Regions from separate parts of the Streptomyces sp. NPDC058664 genome, predicted to be linked through region 3. Evidence: riboswitches for the same ligand, from Rfam matches in the RefSeq annotation. Region 3 holds a riboswitch; each other region holds the start of a gene.
The links. A riboswitch is a leader RNA that binds a small molecule or an ion and turns the genes downstream of it on or off. The one in region 3 is predicted to bind cyclic di-AMP.
Positions count from the first base shown of each region.

Region 1: it holds a riboswitch for cyclic di-AMP, as region 3 does, so the genes downstream of both, ACFWUY_RS03205 (M23 family metallopeptidase) here and ACFWUY_RS08040 (peptidoglycan DD-metalloendopeptidase family protein) in region 3, are expected to answer to the same signal.
Region 2: it holds a riboswitch for cyclic di-AMP, as region 3 does, so the genes downstream of both, ACFWUY_RS05475 (transglycosylase family protein) here and ACFWUY_RS08040 (peptidoglycan DD-metalloendopeptidase family protein) in region 3, are expected to answer to the same signal.
Region 4: it holds a riboswitch for cyclic di-AMP, as region 3 does, so the genes downstream of both, ACFWUY_RS10835 (transglycosylase SLT domain-containing protein) here and ACFWUY_RS08040 (peptidoglycan DD-metalloendopeptidase family protein) in region 3, are expected to answer to the same signal.

Region 1 covers NZ_JBHXRW010000003.1:21,656-25,815, reverse strand. Annotated here, with positions in the region: gene ACFWUY_RS03215 (MerR family transcriptional regulator) at 78-818, shown strand; gene ACFWUY_RS03210 (PP2C family protein-serine/threonine phosphatase) at 943-2,154, shown strand; cyclic di-AMP (ydaO/yuaA leader) riboswitch at 2,356-2,502, shown strand; gene ACFWUY_RS03205 (M23 family metallopeptidase) at 2,514-3,659, shown strand; gene ACFWUY_RS03200 (aldo/keto reductase) at 3,822-4,160, shown strand, end outside.
Region 2 covers NZ_JBHXRW010000004.1:191,999-196,158, forward strand. Annotated here, with positions in the region: gene ACFWUY_RS05465 (cytochrome P450) at 1-574, shown strand, start outside; gene ACFWUY_RS05470 (transglycosylase family protein) at 668-1,777, shown strand; cyclic di-AMP (ydaO/yuaA leader) riboswitch at 2,035-2,208, shown strand; gene ACFWUY_RS05475 (transglycosylase family protein) at 2,212-2,931, shown strand; gene eno (phosphopyruvate hydratase) at 3,315-4,160, shown strand, end outside.
Region 3 covers NZ_JBHXRW010000007.1:28,360-32,519, forward strand. Annotated here, with positions in the region: gene ACFWUY_RS08035 (SGNH/GDSL hydrolase family protein) at 1-591, opposite strand, end outside; gene ACFWUY_RS08040 (peptidoglycan DD-metalloendopeptidase family protein) at 754-1,788, opposite strand; cyclic di-AMP (ydaO/yuaA leader) riboswitch at 1,793-1,947, opposite strand; gene ACFWUY_RS08045 (tyrosine-protein phosphatase) at 2,342-3,163, shown strand; gene ACFWUY_RS08050 (DUF6126 family protein) at 3,188-3,343, opposite strand; gene ACFWUY_RS08055 (helix-turn-helix domain-containing protein) at 3,388-4,053, opposite strand; gene ACFWUY_RS08060 (aspartate aminotransferase family protein) at 4,128-4,160, opposite strand, start outside.
Region 4 covers NZ_JBHXRW010000010.1:56,310-60,469, reverse strand. Annotated here, with positions in the region: gene ACFWUY_RS10840 (phosphoribosyltransferase family protein) at 1-607, shown strand, start outside; gene ACFWUY_RS10835 (transglycosylase SLT domain-containing protein) at 601-1,485, opposite strand; cyclic di-AMP (ydaO/yuaA leader) riboswitch at 1,490-1,673, opposite strand; gene ACFWUY_RS10830 (hypothetical protein) at 2,015-2,677, shown strand; gene ACFWUY_RS10825 (LysR family transcriptional regulator) at 2,702-3,580, opposite strand; gene ACFWUY_RS10820 (DMT family transporter) at 3,652-4,160, shown strand, end outside.

The DNA.
Region 1 (4,160 bases), on a different contig from region 3:
CCGTTTCCCGGCACTTCTCCGCTTGACGTACTTCTCCGCTTGACCTTGACGCGACGTCAAGATTTAGCGTTCCGGGTATGGAGTGGTCGATCCAAGAGATCGCCAAGAAGGCCGGCACCACCAGCCGCACCCTCCGGCACTACGGAGAGCGCGGACTGCTGGAGCCGAGCCGGATCGGCGCGAACGGTTACCGGTACTACGACCAGGCGGCGCTCGTGCGGCTGCAGCGGATCCTGCTGCTGCGCGAGCTCGGGCTCTCGCTGTCCGCCATCGCCGAGGTCCTCGCGGGGCAGCGGGACACGACCGCCGCCCTCCGCACCCATCTCGCCCTGCTCGAACAGGAGCGCGAGCGCATCGGTCGCCGGATCGCGTCCGTGCGGACCACTCTCCACAAGACCGAGAACGGAGAAGAACTCATGGCCGACGAAGTGTTCGACGGTTTCGACCACACGGCGTACGAGGAGGAGGTCACCGAGCGCTGGGGCCGCGACGCGTACGAGAAGGGGGACCGCTGGTGGCGGTCGCTCGACGCCGAGGGGAAGAAGGCGTTCATGGACGAGCAGGCGGGGATCGCCCGCGACTTCGCGCGGGCGCTCAGGGACGGCCTGGCCGCCGGCGACGAGGAGGTGCAGGCGATCACGCGGCGCCAGATCGCGTGGCTGTCGCACACCACGACCCCGAGCAAGGAGTACGTGATCGGCCTCGGCCGGATGTACGTCGACGACCCGCGGTTCACCGCGAACTACGACAAGCACGGCGAGGGGACCGCGGTCCTGGTCCGGGACGCGATGGAGATCTACGCCGAGCGGAACCTCTGACGGCGGCCGGCCGCCTCCGTACGCCGGTCGGCCCCGTGGGAGTCGCCGCCCGGTGCGGGGGCGGCCACCCTGGGAGGGCGCGGTACGGACCGCGGCCGGGTACGGACCGGGCAGGAGAGCACAGGTGGGGCACCCCCTAGGAGCGGGCGACGGCGGGCGACGGGGCGGTGACGGCCGCCACTCGTACGGGCGTGCCCGGCGGTTCATCCGCGCGCTGCCGCCGCTGGTCATCGCCGGCGGGGTCGTCTTCGACCTGCTGACACCGCCCGCGTACACCGCCGCGCCGCTGTTCTCCGCCGCCCCGCTGATCGCCGCGCCCTTCTTCTCCACCCTCACGACCCTCCTCACCGGGATCGCCGCGCTCCTCGCCTCCGTCGGGCTGCACCTCTACAACGGCACCGTCACCGAGGTCCCGACCCTCACCGAGACCCTGACCGTCGCCACCGTCTCCGCGCTCGCCCTCCTCATCAGCCGGGTCGTGCGCCGCAGCGGCGAGCGGCTCGCCTCGGCGCGGGTCATCGCGGAGACCGCGCAGAAGGCCGTGCTGCCGACGCCCGCCGAGCGGATCGGCGGGCTGCAGTGCGCGGCCCGTTACGAGGCGGCGCAGGCGGACGCGTTCATCGGCGGCGACCTGTTCGCCGTCCAGGACACCCCCTACGGGGTGCGGCTCGTCGTCGGGGACGTCCGGGGCAAGGGGATGGACGCGGTGGAGGCCGTCGCCGTCGTCATCGGGGCCTTCCGGGAGGCGGCCGAGCAGGAGCGGAGCCTGGAGGGCGTGGCGCAGCGCCTCGAACGGGCGCTGGCCCGGGAAGGCACCCGCAGGGACGGACTCGACGCCGTCGAGGGCTTCACCACCGCCGTCCTGGCCGAGATCCCGCGCGAGGGCGGGAGCGGCACCTTCAGCGGTTTCGTACGGATCGTCAACCGCGGGCACCCGCCACCGCTGATGCTGTACGCGGACGGGCGCCTGGACACGCTGGATCCGACCGAACCGGCGCTGCCGCTCGGCATGGGCGATCTGGCGGTGTGGCCGGACCGGGCCGAGGGGCGGCCGTACCCGCCGGGCGCGACGCTGCTCTTCTACACCGACGGCCTCTCCGAGGCGCGGAACGCGGCGGGTGTCTTCTACGACCCGGGGCAGCGCCTCGCCGGCCGGATCTTCCCGGGGCCCGAGGAGCTCCTCGACGCGCTGGTGGACGACGTACGGCTGCACACGGGCGGCGGGGCGACGGACGACATGGCGCTGCTCGCGCTGAGCCGTCCCACGACGACGCAGCCGGAGCGGCGCCGCACGATGCCGGTGGTCCCGCCGGCCGGGCCCGGTCACCGGCCGTAGCCGGAAGGTGTCGCTGCGATAACAATTGATCCGGTGTCAGCCCGGGTAGGTTTCGCCAGTTGTTGCTGAAGGGGGGTCAACTCGGGCCATTGTGACCCAATTCAATGAATGATCAAGGGGAACGGCTTGGAATCGGGACCCGCTGTCTATTAACGTTCGATAACGCAGCGCGGTCGTCCCAGCCGCCGCAAGAGGCGGCACCGTGCGCACGCGCCGAATCCTGAAAAGGAACCGGGGAACCACCAATTGGGGTGAATCGGGCCCTTCGCACCTGTGCGACCGTGCCCGTAGGAGACCTTCCTGCTCCGAACCCGTCAGCTAACCCGGTAGGCGAGAAGGAAGGAAAGGAGCGCCCCTTCGTGGCGTCCAACACCCCCGCACCCGAAGTCCCCTTCGACGCCTTCGGAAGTGGTGCGGGTCCTGCCGCCCCGGACACCGAGTGGAACCCCACCGAGGGCTCCCTCCGCGCCGAGAGCCGCTCCGGCGGCCGGCACCGGGTCGTCAAGCAGCGCTCCAACTTCGCCCGCTCCTCCACCGTCCTCGGCGTCGGTGTCATCGCGGCCGTCGGCGCGGGCGGCCTCGCCACCGCGCAGGAGAAGCCGCCGGTGGCCATCTCGCTCCCGGACCTCCCGGACCTCGGTCTGCCGGACGCCCACGACCTTCCCGGCGTCGGCGACCTCCTCCCGGACGCGGGCACGTCGTCGGACGAGGACCTGACGGTCGCCGCGGCCCGCTCCAACCCGAACCCGCTCACCGTCGCCGCGTACACCACCGTCGACGACGACGAGCGGACCGGGACGGCCGCCGAGCAGGTGACGGGGAAGACGGCCGGCACCGCCGACGCGGGCGAGGCCCTGCGTGCGCGCATCCTCCAGCAGGCCGAGCAGCAGCAGGCCTCCGCCGACGCCGCCGAGAAGGCCGCGGCGGAGAAGGCGGCGGCGGAGAAGGCGGCCGCGGAGGCCGCGGCCAAGGCCGAGGCCGCGGAGAAGGCGGCCGCGGAGGCCGCTGCCGAGGCGAAGGCGAAGGCCGAGGCGGAGGCCAAGGCGAAGGCGGAGGCGGAAGCCGCGGCCAAGGCCGAGGCCGAGCGCCTCGCCCAGCTCGCCGCGAGCTACTCGATGCCGCTCTCCTCGTACTCCCTCACCGCCACCTACATGCAGTCCGGCTCGATGTGGTCCTCCGGCTACCACACGGGCCTCGACTTCGCGGCCCCCACCGGCACCCCGCTCAAGGCGGTCCACGGCGCCACCGTCAAGTCGGCGGGCTGGTCCGGTTCCTACGGCTACCGGATCGTCCTGGAGCTGGAGGACGGCACCGAGGTCTGGTACTGCCACCTGTCGTCCATGACGGTCGGCGTCGGCCAGACCGTGGGCACCGGCGAGACGATCGGCCGCGTCGGCGCCACGGGCAACGTCTCCGGCGCCCACCTCCACATGGAGGTGCACACGCCCGGCGGCGACGGCATCAACCCGGCGGACTGGCTCCGCTCCAAGGGCCTGACGGTCTGACCGCCTGACGGTCTGACCGCCGGGCTGCCTGGTCGCCGGGCCTGACCGGCGGGTGGATCGGCGGGCGGACCGGCGGGCCTGAGCAGCGGGCGGACCGGCGGGCCTGAGCAGCGGGCGGACCGGCCGCGGAATAGGCCCGGGGCCGGAGAGGGTTGCCCCTCCATGGCCTCTCTCCGCCCGCTGGGCAGTTCCGACCTGCACGTCTTCCCGCTCGCCCTCGGCGGCAACGTCTTCGGGTGGACGGCCGACGAGACGCGGTCCTTCGCCGTCCTCGACGCCTACGCCGCAGCCGGCGGCAACTTCGTCGACTCCGCCGACGTCTACTCCGCCTGGGCCGAGGGCAACGAGGGCGGCGAGTCCGAGACCGTCATCGGCCGCTGGCTCGCCTCCCGCGGCAACCGCGACGACATCGTCGTCGCCACCAAGGTCGGCGCCCACCCCCGCTTCAAGGGACTGGCCGCCGCCACCATCAAGGCCGGCGCGGAGGAGTCGCTGCGCCGC
Region 2 (4,160 bases), on a different contig from region 3:
GATGTGCTTCGTGCTCCTCTTCGCCGGTTTCGAGACGACCATCAACCTCATCGGCAACGGCGTCCACGCCCTGCTGCACCACCCCGAGCAGCGCGAGCGGCTCCAGGCCTCGATCGCGGCGGGCCAGACGGGCCTCCTGGAGACCGCGGTGGAGGAGCTGCTGCGGTTCGACGGGCCGGTGGAGATGGCCACCTGGCGGTACGCGACGCAGCCGCTGACCATCGGCGGGCAGGAGATCCCGGCGGGGGACCCGGTGCTCGTGGTGCTCGCCGCCGCCAACCGGGACCCGGAGCGGTTCGCGGGACCGGACACGCTCGACCTCACCCGGCGCGACAGCCAGCACCTCGGGTACGGGCACGGCATCCACTACTGCCTGGGCGCGCCGCTCGCCCGCCTCGAGGGGCAGACGGCGCTCGCGACCCTGCTGACCCGCCTTCCGGACCTGCGACTTGCCGCCGACCCGGCCGAACTGCGCTGGCGCGGCGGGCTCATCATGCGGGGATTGCGCACGCTTCCGGTGGAGTTCTCCCCGTCCGTACCGCTCCGGCACGGTGACGGCGTATCAGAAATGTGATCTTCGCGTGATCGTGAGGCCATCGACTTGTGACGAGCGTTCGAATACCGCTACGTTCGCCGCAATCCCAGCCGTCACGCGAAAGGCGCTCCTATGCGTTCCGGGAACGGACGACACCGTCGCCCCCGTCAGGCCCCCGCCATCGTCGTCGCCGCCGGTGTGACCGGATCCGCCATGGCGCTGCCGCTGCTCGCCACCGGGTCCGCCTCCGCGGCCGACGCCGCCACCTGGGACCGGGTCGCCGAGTGCGAGTCCGGCGGCCAGTGGAGCGCCAACTTCGGCAACGGCATGTACGGCGGCCTCCAGTTCACCCAGGACAGCTGGGAGCGGAACGGCGGCCTGGCGTACGCGCCCAGCGCCGACCTGGCCAGCCGCGCCCAGCAGATCGCGGTGGCCGAGAAGGCGCTCGCCAAGGGCTCCGTCGAGTGGGCCACCTGCGCGCCGATCGCCGGCCTGACGAACGACGGCAGGGCCCCCGGCGTGGACCCGGGGCCGGCTTCCGTCCCGAAGGTCCCCACGGGGCCGGTCGTCGAGTCGAACCGGACCGCGGGCCTTCCGGAGGGCTCCACGGGCTCCACCGCGACCGAGGAGACCGCGAGGCGGGCCACGGGCGCCGTCACGCCGACCGCCCCCGCCTCTCCGACCGCGCCCGCCACGCCGGTCTCGCCGACCGCGCCCGGCGTGCCGACCACCCCGGTGAGCCCCTCCGCGCCGGCCGACACGACCGCGCCGACCACTCCGGTCACCCCGACCACCCCGGTCGCCCCTGACGCCTCCACCACGCCCGGTGCGCCCGGTTCGTCCGTGATGCCCGGCACTCCGGAAGGTGACGCGACGTCGGCCACTCCCGGAAGCGGGAAGCATCGGGGCGAGGCCGCACCGGAGGAAACCGGCAAGGCGGACAGTTCACTCGAATCGGGTAGACACGCCTCGTCCGGGAGCAAGGTGACCGAAACGCCCATCGCATCGACGCCGGTTGACGAGGCGAAGGGTGCGGGCGCAACGGACAGTCAGGACACTTCGGACGCGTACACCGTGCGGCCGGGCGACAGCCTGTCCGACATCGCGCAGAAGAACGAACTCCCCGGAGGCTGGACCGCCCTCTACGACGCCAATCGGCGGACGGTGGGCATCGATCCGGACCTCATCCTTCCTGGTCAGAGCCTCGAATTGACGGACATTTCGCCCGCGACGGCCGAGTGATTCGAGGCCGTATGTCCGGTTCTGCGTAAGTGAGACATGGGTCTCTTCGCCCCAACTGGCGTGTCTTGGCCGTACCTTTTGTCTCCGCCACCTCTCACCTGCGTAAACGCCGCCCACCGGAGGGCAAGTAGGGGCGATATTTCCGCAATGCGCCTCTTTGAACTTCCGGTGGGTCTGTGTCTACGGTCTTACCGCTCGCCACCGCGGGCCCCGTCGACCGAAACGCCGAATCCTGCCGTCGGCCGATGGGAACAGTCGTCGCGCAAGCGCCGAAGGCAGGAGTGGGGGACCCAAGGTAAGTGCCGGTTCCGGCCGTTGAGAAAGACGGCCGACGATCGGCTTGGGGTGAAGCCGCGTGCTAGGACACGCGGCCGGGCAACTTTCCGGCCCGAACCCGACAGCTCACCTCACAGGCGTCGGTGAGGAGAATCTCCATGCTGTTTTCCGGCAAGGGCAAACACCGCCGTCCCTCCAAGGCCACCCAGGTCGTCGCGCTCGTCGGCGTCACCGGTGTCGCCGTCGCGGCCCCGCTGATGACCGCGGGCACCGCCTCGGCCGCCACGGCCTCCGAGTGGGACCGCGTCGCCCAGTGCGAGTCCGGCGGCAACTGGTCCATCAACACGGGCAACGGCTACTACGGCGGCCTCCAGTTCTCGGCCTCCACCTGGGCCGCGTACGGCGGCACCGCCTACGCCTCGACCGCCAACCAGGCGTCGAAGTCCCAGCAGATCGCCATCGCCGAGAAGGTCCTCGCGGGCCAGGGCAAGGGCGCCTGGCCGAGCTGTGGCGTGGGCCTCTCCGGAGCCTCCTACGACGGCGGCGCCGCCGAGAGCGCCCCGCAGCAGAGCGCCCCGCAGCCGGAGCGGAAGGCCGAGCAGCCGACCACCCGCAGCGAGCAGCGCCAGGCTCCGCAGCCGAAGAGCGCGCAGACCGCCGCGCCGAAGGCCGCCGCCAAGAAGACCGTCACCACCCCGACCGGCAAGAAGGTCGAGAAGGGCGACGGCGAGTACAAGGTCGTGACCGGCGACACCCTCAGCACCATCGCCCGGGCGCAGGGCGTCGACGGCGGCTGGGCCGAGCTCTTCGAGCTGAACAAGGACGTCGTCGAGAACGCCGACCTCATCTACCCGGGCCAGCAGCTTCACCTGAAGTGAGCCCGGCGGTCCGCGTGAGTCCGGCGGCTCACGCGGTCCCCACGACCCTCCCGCGGTGACCACCCCGACCCGGCGCGCCCCTTCCCCCGTGCGCGCCGGGCCGGGGTTCCCCGTTTCCGGGAGGAAGCCGGCCCCGGCTCTCCGCCTCCGGGAGGGAGCCGGCCGACCCCGACTCTCCGTTTCGGGACGACCCGGTGATTACCGCCCGGTAGATCCGGGGTCCTTCGTCCCGTGATGCATGCCCTTGGGTCCTTTTTCGTCCCAGGGGGCGGGCGCCCGGCGGGCCGGAGCCCCCGAGCCGGTTAGGCTCTTGTCGCAAGGCAAAGCGACCCTGCACCGGCCTTGCGTCACATCCAGCGTCACATCCCAAAAAGGAGATGCTCGTGCCGTCCATCGACGTCGTCGTAGCCCGGGAAATCCTGGACTCCCGAGGCAACCCCACGGTCGAGGTCGAGGTCGGCCTCGACGACGGCAGCACCGGCCGTGCTGCTGTTCCGTCCGGCGCCTCCACCGGTGCGTTCGAGGCCATCGAGCTTCGCGACGGTGACCCCAACCGCTACCTGGGCAAGGGTGTCGAGAAGGCCGTCCTCGCCGTCATCGAGCAGATCGGCCCGGAGCTCGTCGGCTACGACGCCACCGAGCAGCGCCTGATCGACCAGGCGATGTTCGACCTGGACGCCACCGAGAACAAGGCCTCCCTCGGCGCCAACGCCATCCTCGGCGTCTCCCTCGCCGTCGCGCACGCCGCGTCCGAGGCCTCCGACCTCCCGCTCTTCCGCTACCTCGGCGGCCCGAACGCGCACCTGCTGCCCGTTCCGATGATGAACATCCTCAACGGTGGGTCGCACGCCGACTCCAACGTGGACATCCAGGAGTTCATGATCGCCCCGATCGGCGCGGAGTCCTTCTCCGAGGCCCTTCGCTGGGGTGCGGAGGTCTACCACACCCTGAAGAAGGTCCTGAAGACCAAGGGCCTGTCCACCGGTCTCGGCGACGAGGGCGGCTTCGCGCCGAACCTCGAGTCGAACCGCGCCGCCCTGGACCTCATCATCGAGGCGATCAAGGAGGCCGGTTACGAGCCCGGCCGTGACATCGCGCTCGCGCTCGACGTCGCCGCCTCCGAGTTCTACAAGGACGGCTCGTACGAGTTCGAGGGCCAGTCCCGCACGGCCGCCGAGATGACGGACTACTACGCCGAGCTGGTCTCCGCGTACCCGCTGGTCTCCATC
Region 3 (4,160 bases):
GCGCAGGGCGACCCGGGTGTGTCCCTCGGGCGAGAGGTGCAGCCGGTCGCCGTCCCAGGCGCGCCGGTCCTGCACCGACCTGAGGGACCACAGGTCGAGGACCGGGCAGTCGTAGCGGTCCGCGATGGCCCGGACGTGGGCGGTGTAGGTGGCGATCTTGCCGCGCAGGTGCCTGAGCACGGGCACGTCACGGGTGTCGAAGCCGGTGGTCACCATGACGGTGCCGACGGCGGAGGTCAGTTCGGCGACGGCGCGCTCGAAGCGCTCGGCCACGTCGTCGGGGTCCGAGCCGGGGCGGATGATGTCGTTGCCGCCGGCGCAGAAGGTCACCAGGTCGGGGGCGAGTTCCTTCGCCCGGGGGACCTGTTCCGCCACGATCTGGTCGAGGAGGCGCCCGCGTACGGCCAGGTTGGCGTAGCGGAAGGCGTCGTGCTCCGGCAGCTGGTCGGCGAGCAGGACCGCGAAGCGGTCCGCCCAGCCGACGTACGTCCCGTCGGGCCCGGGGTCTCCGACGCCCTCGGTGAAGCTGTCACCGATCGCCGCGTACGACCCGAATGCGTTCTTGTCTCTTGATCTCGAATCGTCTGCCACGGGAGCACATCCTTCCCTTTCGGGTGTGACCTACGCGACCGTAAGGAGGGGTTGACGCCGGGTGACATATGCCACCGATAAAGAATTTGCCAAGCCGGAATAGAGCGGGGAACGCGCGCGGCCCGGCACAGGAGTGCCGGGCCGCGCGGGAGTTGACGTGCGTCAGATGGAGACGCCGTGCTGGCGCAGGTAGCCCAGCGGGTCGATGTCGGAGCCGTAGCTCGGCGAGGTGCGGATCTCGAAGTGGAGGTGCGGGCCGGTCGAGTTGCCGGTGGAGCCGGAGAGACCGATCTGCTGACCGCCGCCGACCGTCTGGCCGGAGGAGACGGAGAGGGAGGAGAGGTGGGCGTACTGGGAGTAGTTGCCGTCGGCGTGCTGGATGACGACCTCGTTGCCGTAGGCGCCGCTCCAGCCGGCCGAGACGACCGTGCCGGCGCCGACGGCGCGGACGGTGGTGCCGGAGGAGGCGATGAAGTCGGCACCGGTGTGGTAGCCGGAGGACCACATGGAGCCGGAGGCGCGGTACGGGGTGGAGACGCCGCCGTCGACCGGTGCGACCCAGCCGGACGCGGAGGTCGAGGCGCCGGAGCTGGAGGAGCCCGTGGACTGCGCGGAGGAGGACGAGGACGAGGAGTCCGTGGACTGCGCGGCGGCGGCCGGGGCGGCGGGGCGCTCGCCGCCGCGGGAGGCGCGCGGGGTGTCACCGTTCTTCGCGGAGGACCCGGCGGAGCTCTTCTGGGCCTTCGGGGCGGCGGCCTTGGGCGCGGCGCTCTTCGGGGCGGCGCTCTTCGGGGCGGCGGCCGCAGCGGTGCTCTTGGCTCCGAGCGTGAGCTTCATGCCCGGCAGGATGAGCGAGGGGTCCTCGCCGACGACCTGGCGGTTGTCGGCGTACAGCTTCTGCCAGCCGCCCGCGAGGTCGTGCTCGGAGGCGATCTTCGACAGGTAGTCACCCCGCACGACGGAGTACGTCTTCGGCGCGGCCTTCGCGGCGGGCGCGGCCGGGGCGGCGGCGGGGGCCTTCACCTGGGCGGCGGCGACGGTGGCGGGGGCCGCGGCCGGGGCGGCCTGCGTGGCGGCGTGGGCGCCGGTGGCTCCGAGGAGCGGGAGGGCGACGACGGCGCCTCCGGTACCGGCGGCGGCGATCGAGCGGGTGAGGCGGCTGGACTTGGTACGGCGGTGCTTACCCTTCGCGGGCATGGCGAATTCCTCTCCGGCGCCTGCGAGGTGAGCTGTCGGGTTCGGACTGGAGATGTCCGGCCGCGCTCTCACGCGGCTTCACCCCGAGCCGTCCTGCGTCGCGGGACCGGCGTACTTCCTGGGTCCCCCGCTCCTGCCACGCATGGGTGAGTGGGAATTCCGGACGGTGGCAGGATTCGGCGGTCCGACCGGATTGACGGTGACGCTAGACGAGGGGGTCGGCACGGACAAGCCGCTGATTTCCACCGGCTTTCCCCGCTCTGTCTTCCGCCGGGAATTCCGGTCACCCTCCGTGGATGACGGACCTTCGATTTCCCTTTTGCGTACGGCAATTGCTTCCGGCCGTCGGCCACGATCCGTCACTTCTATGACCCTGCTCACGCACCGGATCCCATCTCACCCGTAAACAGGGCGCGTTATACGCAAGGCCCCAATACGGACAGATCGCCCATTCCTGCTCCCGGGGGGTGCGCCGCCACCGTCCCGCCTGGATGATTGCCCCTGGAACCCATTCCGCGTCGGGCACCCCGAACGTCGACCACCAGGAGCATCCGTGACGCAGCAGCTGCCGCAGGTCCCGCCCACCGAACTGAACGAACCCGAGCTGGTCGAGGTCCGCAACTTCCGGGACGTGGGCGGCCTGCCGACGACGGACGGGCGCGCCGTGCGCCCCGGCCGCCTCTTCCGCAGCGGTCACCTCGCCCACGCGACCGGGACGGACGTCGCCTTCCTCGACTCGCTGGGGCTGCACACCGTCTTCGACTTCCGGAACCTGGCCGACCGGAAGGTCGAGGGTCCGGACGTCGAGCTGCCCGGCGTGCGGAACGTGAACATACCCCTCAACGATCCGGCGGACGGCAAGGAGTTCTGGAAGCTGGTCCGCGACGGCGACATCGAGCAGCTGCGGGAGATCCTCGGCGACGGCAAGGCCGCCGCCCGCATGTCCGACTCGTACCGGAAGATGGTGATCGAGCGGACCGCGGAGCACAGCCGGATCCTGCACTCCCTGGCCGAGGACAGCCTGCCCGCCCTGATGCACTGCGCGGCCGGCAAGGACCGCGCCGGGCTCTCCATCGCGATCACCCTGCTCGCCGTCGGGGTCGAGCGCGCGGCGATCGAGGCCGACTACGTGCTGTCGAACGAGCCGCACCGCCGCTACAAGGTGCGCCGCGGCTCCACCGCTCCGGACGCCATGTCGCCCGAGGTGATGGAGCTGCTGAGCCCGCTGTTCGACGCGCGGGTGGAGTACCTGCGGGACGCCTTCGAGACGATCGAGGCGACCTGGGGCTCGGTGGACGGCTACCTCGCGGACGGCCTGAAGCTGACCGCGGAGACCCGGGAGCGCCTGCGGGAGCGGCTGCTCACCGAGGCGTAGCCGACGGCCCGGCCCGGAACTCCCCTACTGGTTCTGCCCGCCGAGCATGAAGAGCAGGTAGAGGAAACCGGCGAAGAGGTGGCCGGCGATCAGGTAGGCGAACAGGCGGAGGACCAGCCCCTTGGGGAACTTGCCCTCCCCGCGCTCCTCGCCGGTCACCGGTCGCGACTTCCTTGACATGTCGGGCATATCGGTCCTTTCGGAGGGATGAAGAGCCGCGGGGATCAGCGCCGGTGCGGGGTCCCGTCACCGAGGCACAGCTCGGCCGCGGGACTCTGCATCAGGGTGTGGACGAACAGCAGCTCCGCCCCGCCGGGGGTGGCGGCGCCGATCCGGTGCGGGGTGAGCGAGTCGAGGTGCGCGCTGTCCCCGGGGTCGAGGACATGGACGGCCTCGCCGAGCGCGAGCCGCACCCGGCCCTCCAGGACGTGGATCCACTCCTCCCCGGGGTGGACGCGCACGATGTCGGCCCGGGTGGCGTACGGCACGTGGACCCGCAGGCACTGCAGGGCGCGCCCGGCGCCGCCCGCCTGGCGGTAGATCCATCCGTCGGCCTCGACCGGTTCGGAGCGGCCGGCCCGGACGACGGGGTCACGCTCGGGCGGCGCCTCGCCGAGGAGCTCGGAGACCGTCGTACCGTAGATACGGGCGAGGGCGAGCAGCATCGGCAGCGAGGGTTGTCTGTTCCCGGTCTCCAGGCGCGAGAGGTGGGCCGGCGAGAGGCCGGCCCGCTGGGCGGCGGTCTCCAGGGTGAGCCCCCGGCGGCGGCGCAGGGCCCGCAGCTGCGGGGCGACGTCCGGCAGGGCACCCGGAGACGGGGAGGCGGGGCCGGGGTCGGCGGGAGCCGGCGAGGCAGGGTCCGGGAAGGTCTCCCCGGGGACGTGGTCCATGCGTCCATTCCGCCAGCTTCGTGCCTCTGAGGCAAGTTTCTTGCCTCAGAGGCAAAAGTCGGAGGGTGTGGGCGTCAGCGCTGCGCGACCGCCTGCTTGACCAGTGT
Region 4 (4,160 bases), on a different contig from region 3:
CGGAGCGGTGCTCGCCGGGCGGCTCGCGGTGCCCGAAGGGGCCGCGGGCATCGTCCTGTTCGCCCACGGCAGCGGCAGCAGTCGGCACAGCTCCCGCAACCGGGCGGTCGCGACGGAGCTCAACCGGGCGGGCCTCGGAACGCTCCTCTTCGACCTGCTCACCGAGACGGAGGCGGCCGACCGGGCGCGTGTCTTCGACACGCCCCTGCTCGCGGGCCGGCTCGCCGGTGCCACGGACTGGCTCGCCGGGCGGCCCGAGGGCGCCGGCCTGCCGCTCGGCTACTTCGGTGCGAGCACGGGAGCCGCCGCCGCGCTGTGGGCGGCGGGCGAACCCGGGTCGTCCGTGGCCGCCGTCGTCTCACGCGGCGGCCGACCGGACCTCGCGGCCGACCGCCTGGCCCAGGTGCGGGCGCCCACGCTCCTGGTGGTGGGAGGCAGGGACGCGCTGGTCCTCGACCTCAACCGGCGGGCGGGCGCCCTGTTGCGCTGCGAGAACCGGCTGGCCGTCGTGGAGGGCGCCACCCATCTCTTCGAGGAACCCGGTGCCCTGGAGGAGGTGGCGGAGCTGGCCACCTCCTGGTTCACCGAGCACTTCCGGGATCAGTAGGGGCCGTTGACGTTGTCGATGGAGCCGTAGCGGTCGGCCGCGTAGTTGCAGGCGGCGGTGATGTTGGCGACCGGGTCGTACAGATCCGTGGACGTGCCCGGCACGTGGTAGGCGTCGAAGGTCGGCTGGATCACCTGGAGGAGCCCCTTCGAGGGGGTGCCGTTCACCGCGTTGATGTCCCAGTTGTTGATGGCCCGCGGGTTGCCGGACGACTCGCGCATGACGTTGCGGAGGATCCCGTCGTAGGAACCGGGGATACCGCGCTGGGCCATGATGTCCAGCGACTCCCGGATCCAGCCGTCGAGGTTGTTCGCGTACTGGGTGGCGGCGGCCGGGGCGGCCTTGACCGGAGCGGCGGCCGGGGCGGCGGCAGGAGCGGCCTGCGCGGCGGAGGCTCCGGTGGAGGTGGCGGCGGCCGGGGCGGCCGCCCGGCGCTCGGACCGGCTCGCCCGTTCGGCCGAACCGGACTTCTTCGCCTGTGCGGGGGTGGCCTTCACGGAATTCCGACCGACCGTCAGTTCAAGACCGGGGTGAATGAGTGACGGGTTGTCACCCACCGTGCTCTTATTGGCCTTGTAAAGGCTCTTCCAGCCGCCCTGAATTCCCTTCTTCTGGGCGATCAGGGAAAGCGAGTCGCCACTGACGACGGTGTACGTACGCGCGGCGGCCGGGGCGGCGGGAGCCTTGGCCGGGGCTGCTGCGCCGAAAGCGGCGGCGGGCTGGGCGGCGACCTCCGGGGTTCCGGAGACGGGCGCGGCGCCGGCCGCGCCGGGGGCGAGCAGGGGGAGGGCGAGGGCGGCCCCACCCGTGCCGACCAGCGCGAGTCCACGGGAGACGGGGTTGCGACGGGGGCGGCGGTGCTTACCGTGTGCAGGCATGACGGATTCCTCTCCGGCGCCTTCGGGGTGAGCTGTCGGGTTCGGACTGGAGATGTCCGGCCGCACGCACGCGGCTTCACCCCGAGCCGTCCCGGAATCCGGGCCGGCGTATTCGTGGGTCCCCCGCTCCTGCCGTCGGGTGAAAGGGAGGTATTACGAGCGGTGGCAGGATTCGGCGATCCGCTCGAATGGAGGTGACCGTAGGCCAGTGACGCGACGGAGAACAAGAGGAGCGGATGCCGTCGTTCGGCCGAAGGATCACATAATTCGCGGAATTCAAGATCGACCGTCGGCCGGGCCGGCCGAACTTCCTTGCGCCGTGCGGAATGCGCCGGTTCCGGGCGCGGGTGGGGGCGGGGGAAAGTGAGTCGCGTCACCAGGCGTTCAATGTCCGTATATGCACCTTAAATCTGTTAATAGGGAAGTGTGTTGTAAAGAGCTGGTCGATCGTGGGGCACTCAAGGGCATAGGGCGCAAAGCCGACATTCGTCCTGAACGATGGAGTGACCCCGACCGAGGAGCCGCCCGGATGTCGCCCTCCGCCCCCCTGCTCACCCCCGAGACCCTCGACCGCCAGGCCGCCGCCCTCTACGAGAGCGCCACCTGGCAGCGGATCGTCACGGACTGGACCGCCGCCCCGCCGTCCGCGCCCGTCCCCGCGCCCGAGATCACGCCCGTCCCCGCGCCCGACGCGGCACCGAACGCGGCGCCGGACGCCGAGAGCTGGAGAGCTCTGCTCACCGTGCCGGTGGACCGGCTCGTCGCCGACGCGCTCGACGCACTGCCGCCACCCCTTCCCGCCGAGCGCCGCCTCCCGGGGCGGATCGGAGCCGTACTGCCCGACCGGCTGCACGCCTGGCGGCGGGTCGGCCGGTCGGAGCTGCGCCCCTCGGTCCACCTCGGCTACGCGCGCCTCGTGCTGGCGGAGTGGGGCTGGCAGAACGCCCCGTACAAACTGCGCGACGTCCGTGGGGCCCGGTGCGTCTGCGGCGCCCTCCTCGCCGCCCACCGGCTCGGCTACGGCAGCGCGACGACGATGAACGAGGGGGCCGCCTGGATCATGGCCGAACTCCGGTCCCGGGGGTGGCGGGACCTGATCGGACCGTGGAACCGGGCCCCCGGCCGTACCGCGGCGGACGCCCTGGCCCTCCTCGACGCCACGATCCACCGCGCCGCACACGCCGGCCGCTGAGGGCCGCCCCGCGCGCCGCCCCCGTCACACCTCCTGAAGGGCCGTGAGGAGACCCCGCACGGCAGGCAGGGTGAGCGAGGACTCCCGTACCGCCGCGTGGATCGAACGGACCGGCTCAGGACCGCGGACCTTGCGGACGACCACGTTCGGGTGGCGGCTGCCCAAGCCGGTCAACGGGATCAGGCTCACGCCGAGACCGGCCGCGACGAAGCCCTGCGCGGTGGCGTACTCCTCGCACTCCACCGCGATGTCCGGGGTGAACCCGGCCGCCGCGCACGCCTCCATCACCGCGTCGAGGCACGGGCCGGGGCGTTCGCTGCCGACCCAGGGCTCGGCGGCGAGCGAGGCGAGGTCGACGGCGGCGCGGCGGCCGGCGAGCGGATGGCCCTTGGGCAGCACGGCCCGGTAGGGGTCGTCGAGCAGATGGACCAGCCGCAACCCGTCGCCGGACGCTCCGGGGCCGCCGCCCCGGGGCCGTACCACCAGGGTGAGGTCGGCGTCCTCGTCGGGAGCACCGTCGGAGATCCTCAGCTCCACGCGTACGCCCGGGTGTTCGGTGCGGAAACGGGCCAGGGCGGGAGCGACGAGATCGGCGCCCGCCGTGGCGAAGTAGTGGACCGCGATCTGCCCGGTGCGGCCCGCCCGCAGATCGGCGAGGGCGGTCTCGGCCTCGGCGACCTGACGGCCGATGACGGCGGCGTGCTCGGTGAGCAGCCGCCCGGCGGCCGTCGGACGCACGCCCCTGCCGAACCGTTCGAGCAGCGCGATGCCGGCCTCCTTCTCCAGGACGCCGATCTGCTGGCTCACGGCCGAGGGGGTGTAACCGAGGTGCGCGGCCGCGGCGGTCACGGAGCCACTGCTGACGACGGCCCGGAGCACCTGCATGCGTCTCACATCGAGCATGTAGCACAGCTTAACGCCGACCCCACGATTCATCGCTTGTCCTGTCGGATGGGGCGGAGGACCGTGAGGACATGACATCGGCGACACGCATGGGCGTCCTGGCCCTGCTCTGGGGCTCGGGCTTCCTCTGGATCAAGATCTCCCTCAACGAGGGCCTCGGTCCCGGGTGGATCACCTTCGTACGGTGCCTGCTGGGCGCGGCGGTGCTCCTCGCACTCGCGTACGCGGCGGGACAGCGGCTGCCACGGGACCGGGCGACCTGGGGACGGCTCGTCGTCGCCGCCTTCTTCTGCAACGCGCTGCCGTTCCTGCTCTTCTCGGTCGGAGAACAGACCGTGGACAGCGGAGTGGCGGGCGTACTCAACGCCACCACCCCGCTCTGGTCCCTCCTCATCGGCCTGGCCCTGGGCTCCGAACGCCCCCTGCGCGCCGCCCGGTCGGCCGGCCTCGCGCTCGGCTTCGCCGGAGTCCTGCTGATCTTCGCGCCCTGGAGCCGGGGGACCGGCCTGATGAGCTGGGGCGCCCTCGCGCTCCTCGGCGCCTCCGCGAGCTACGCCGTGGCCTTCGCGTACATGGCCCG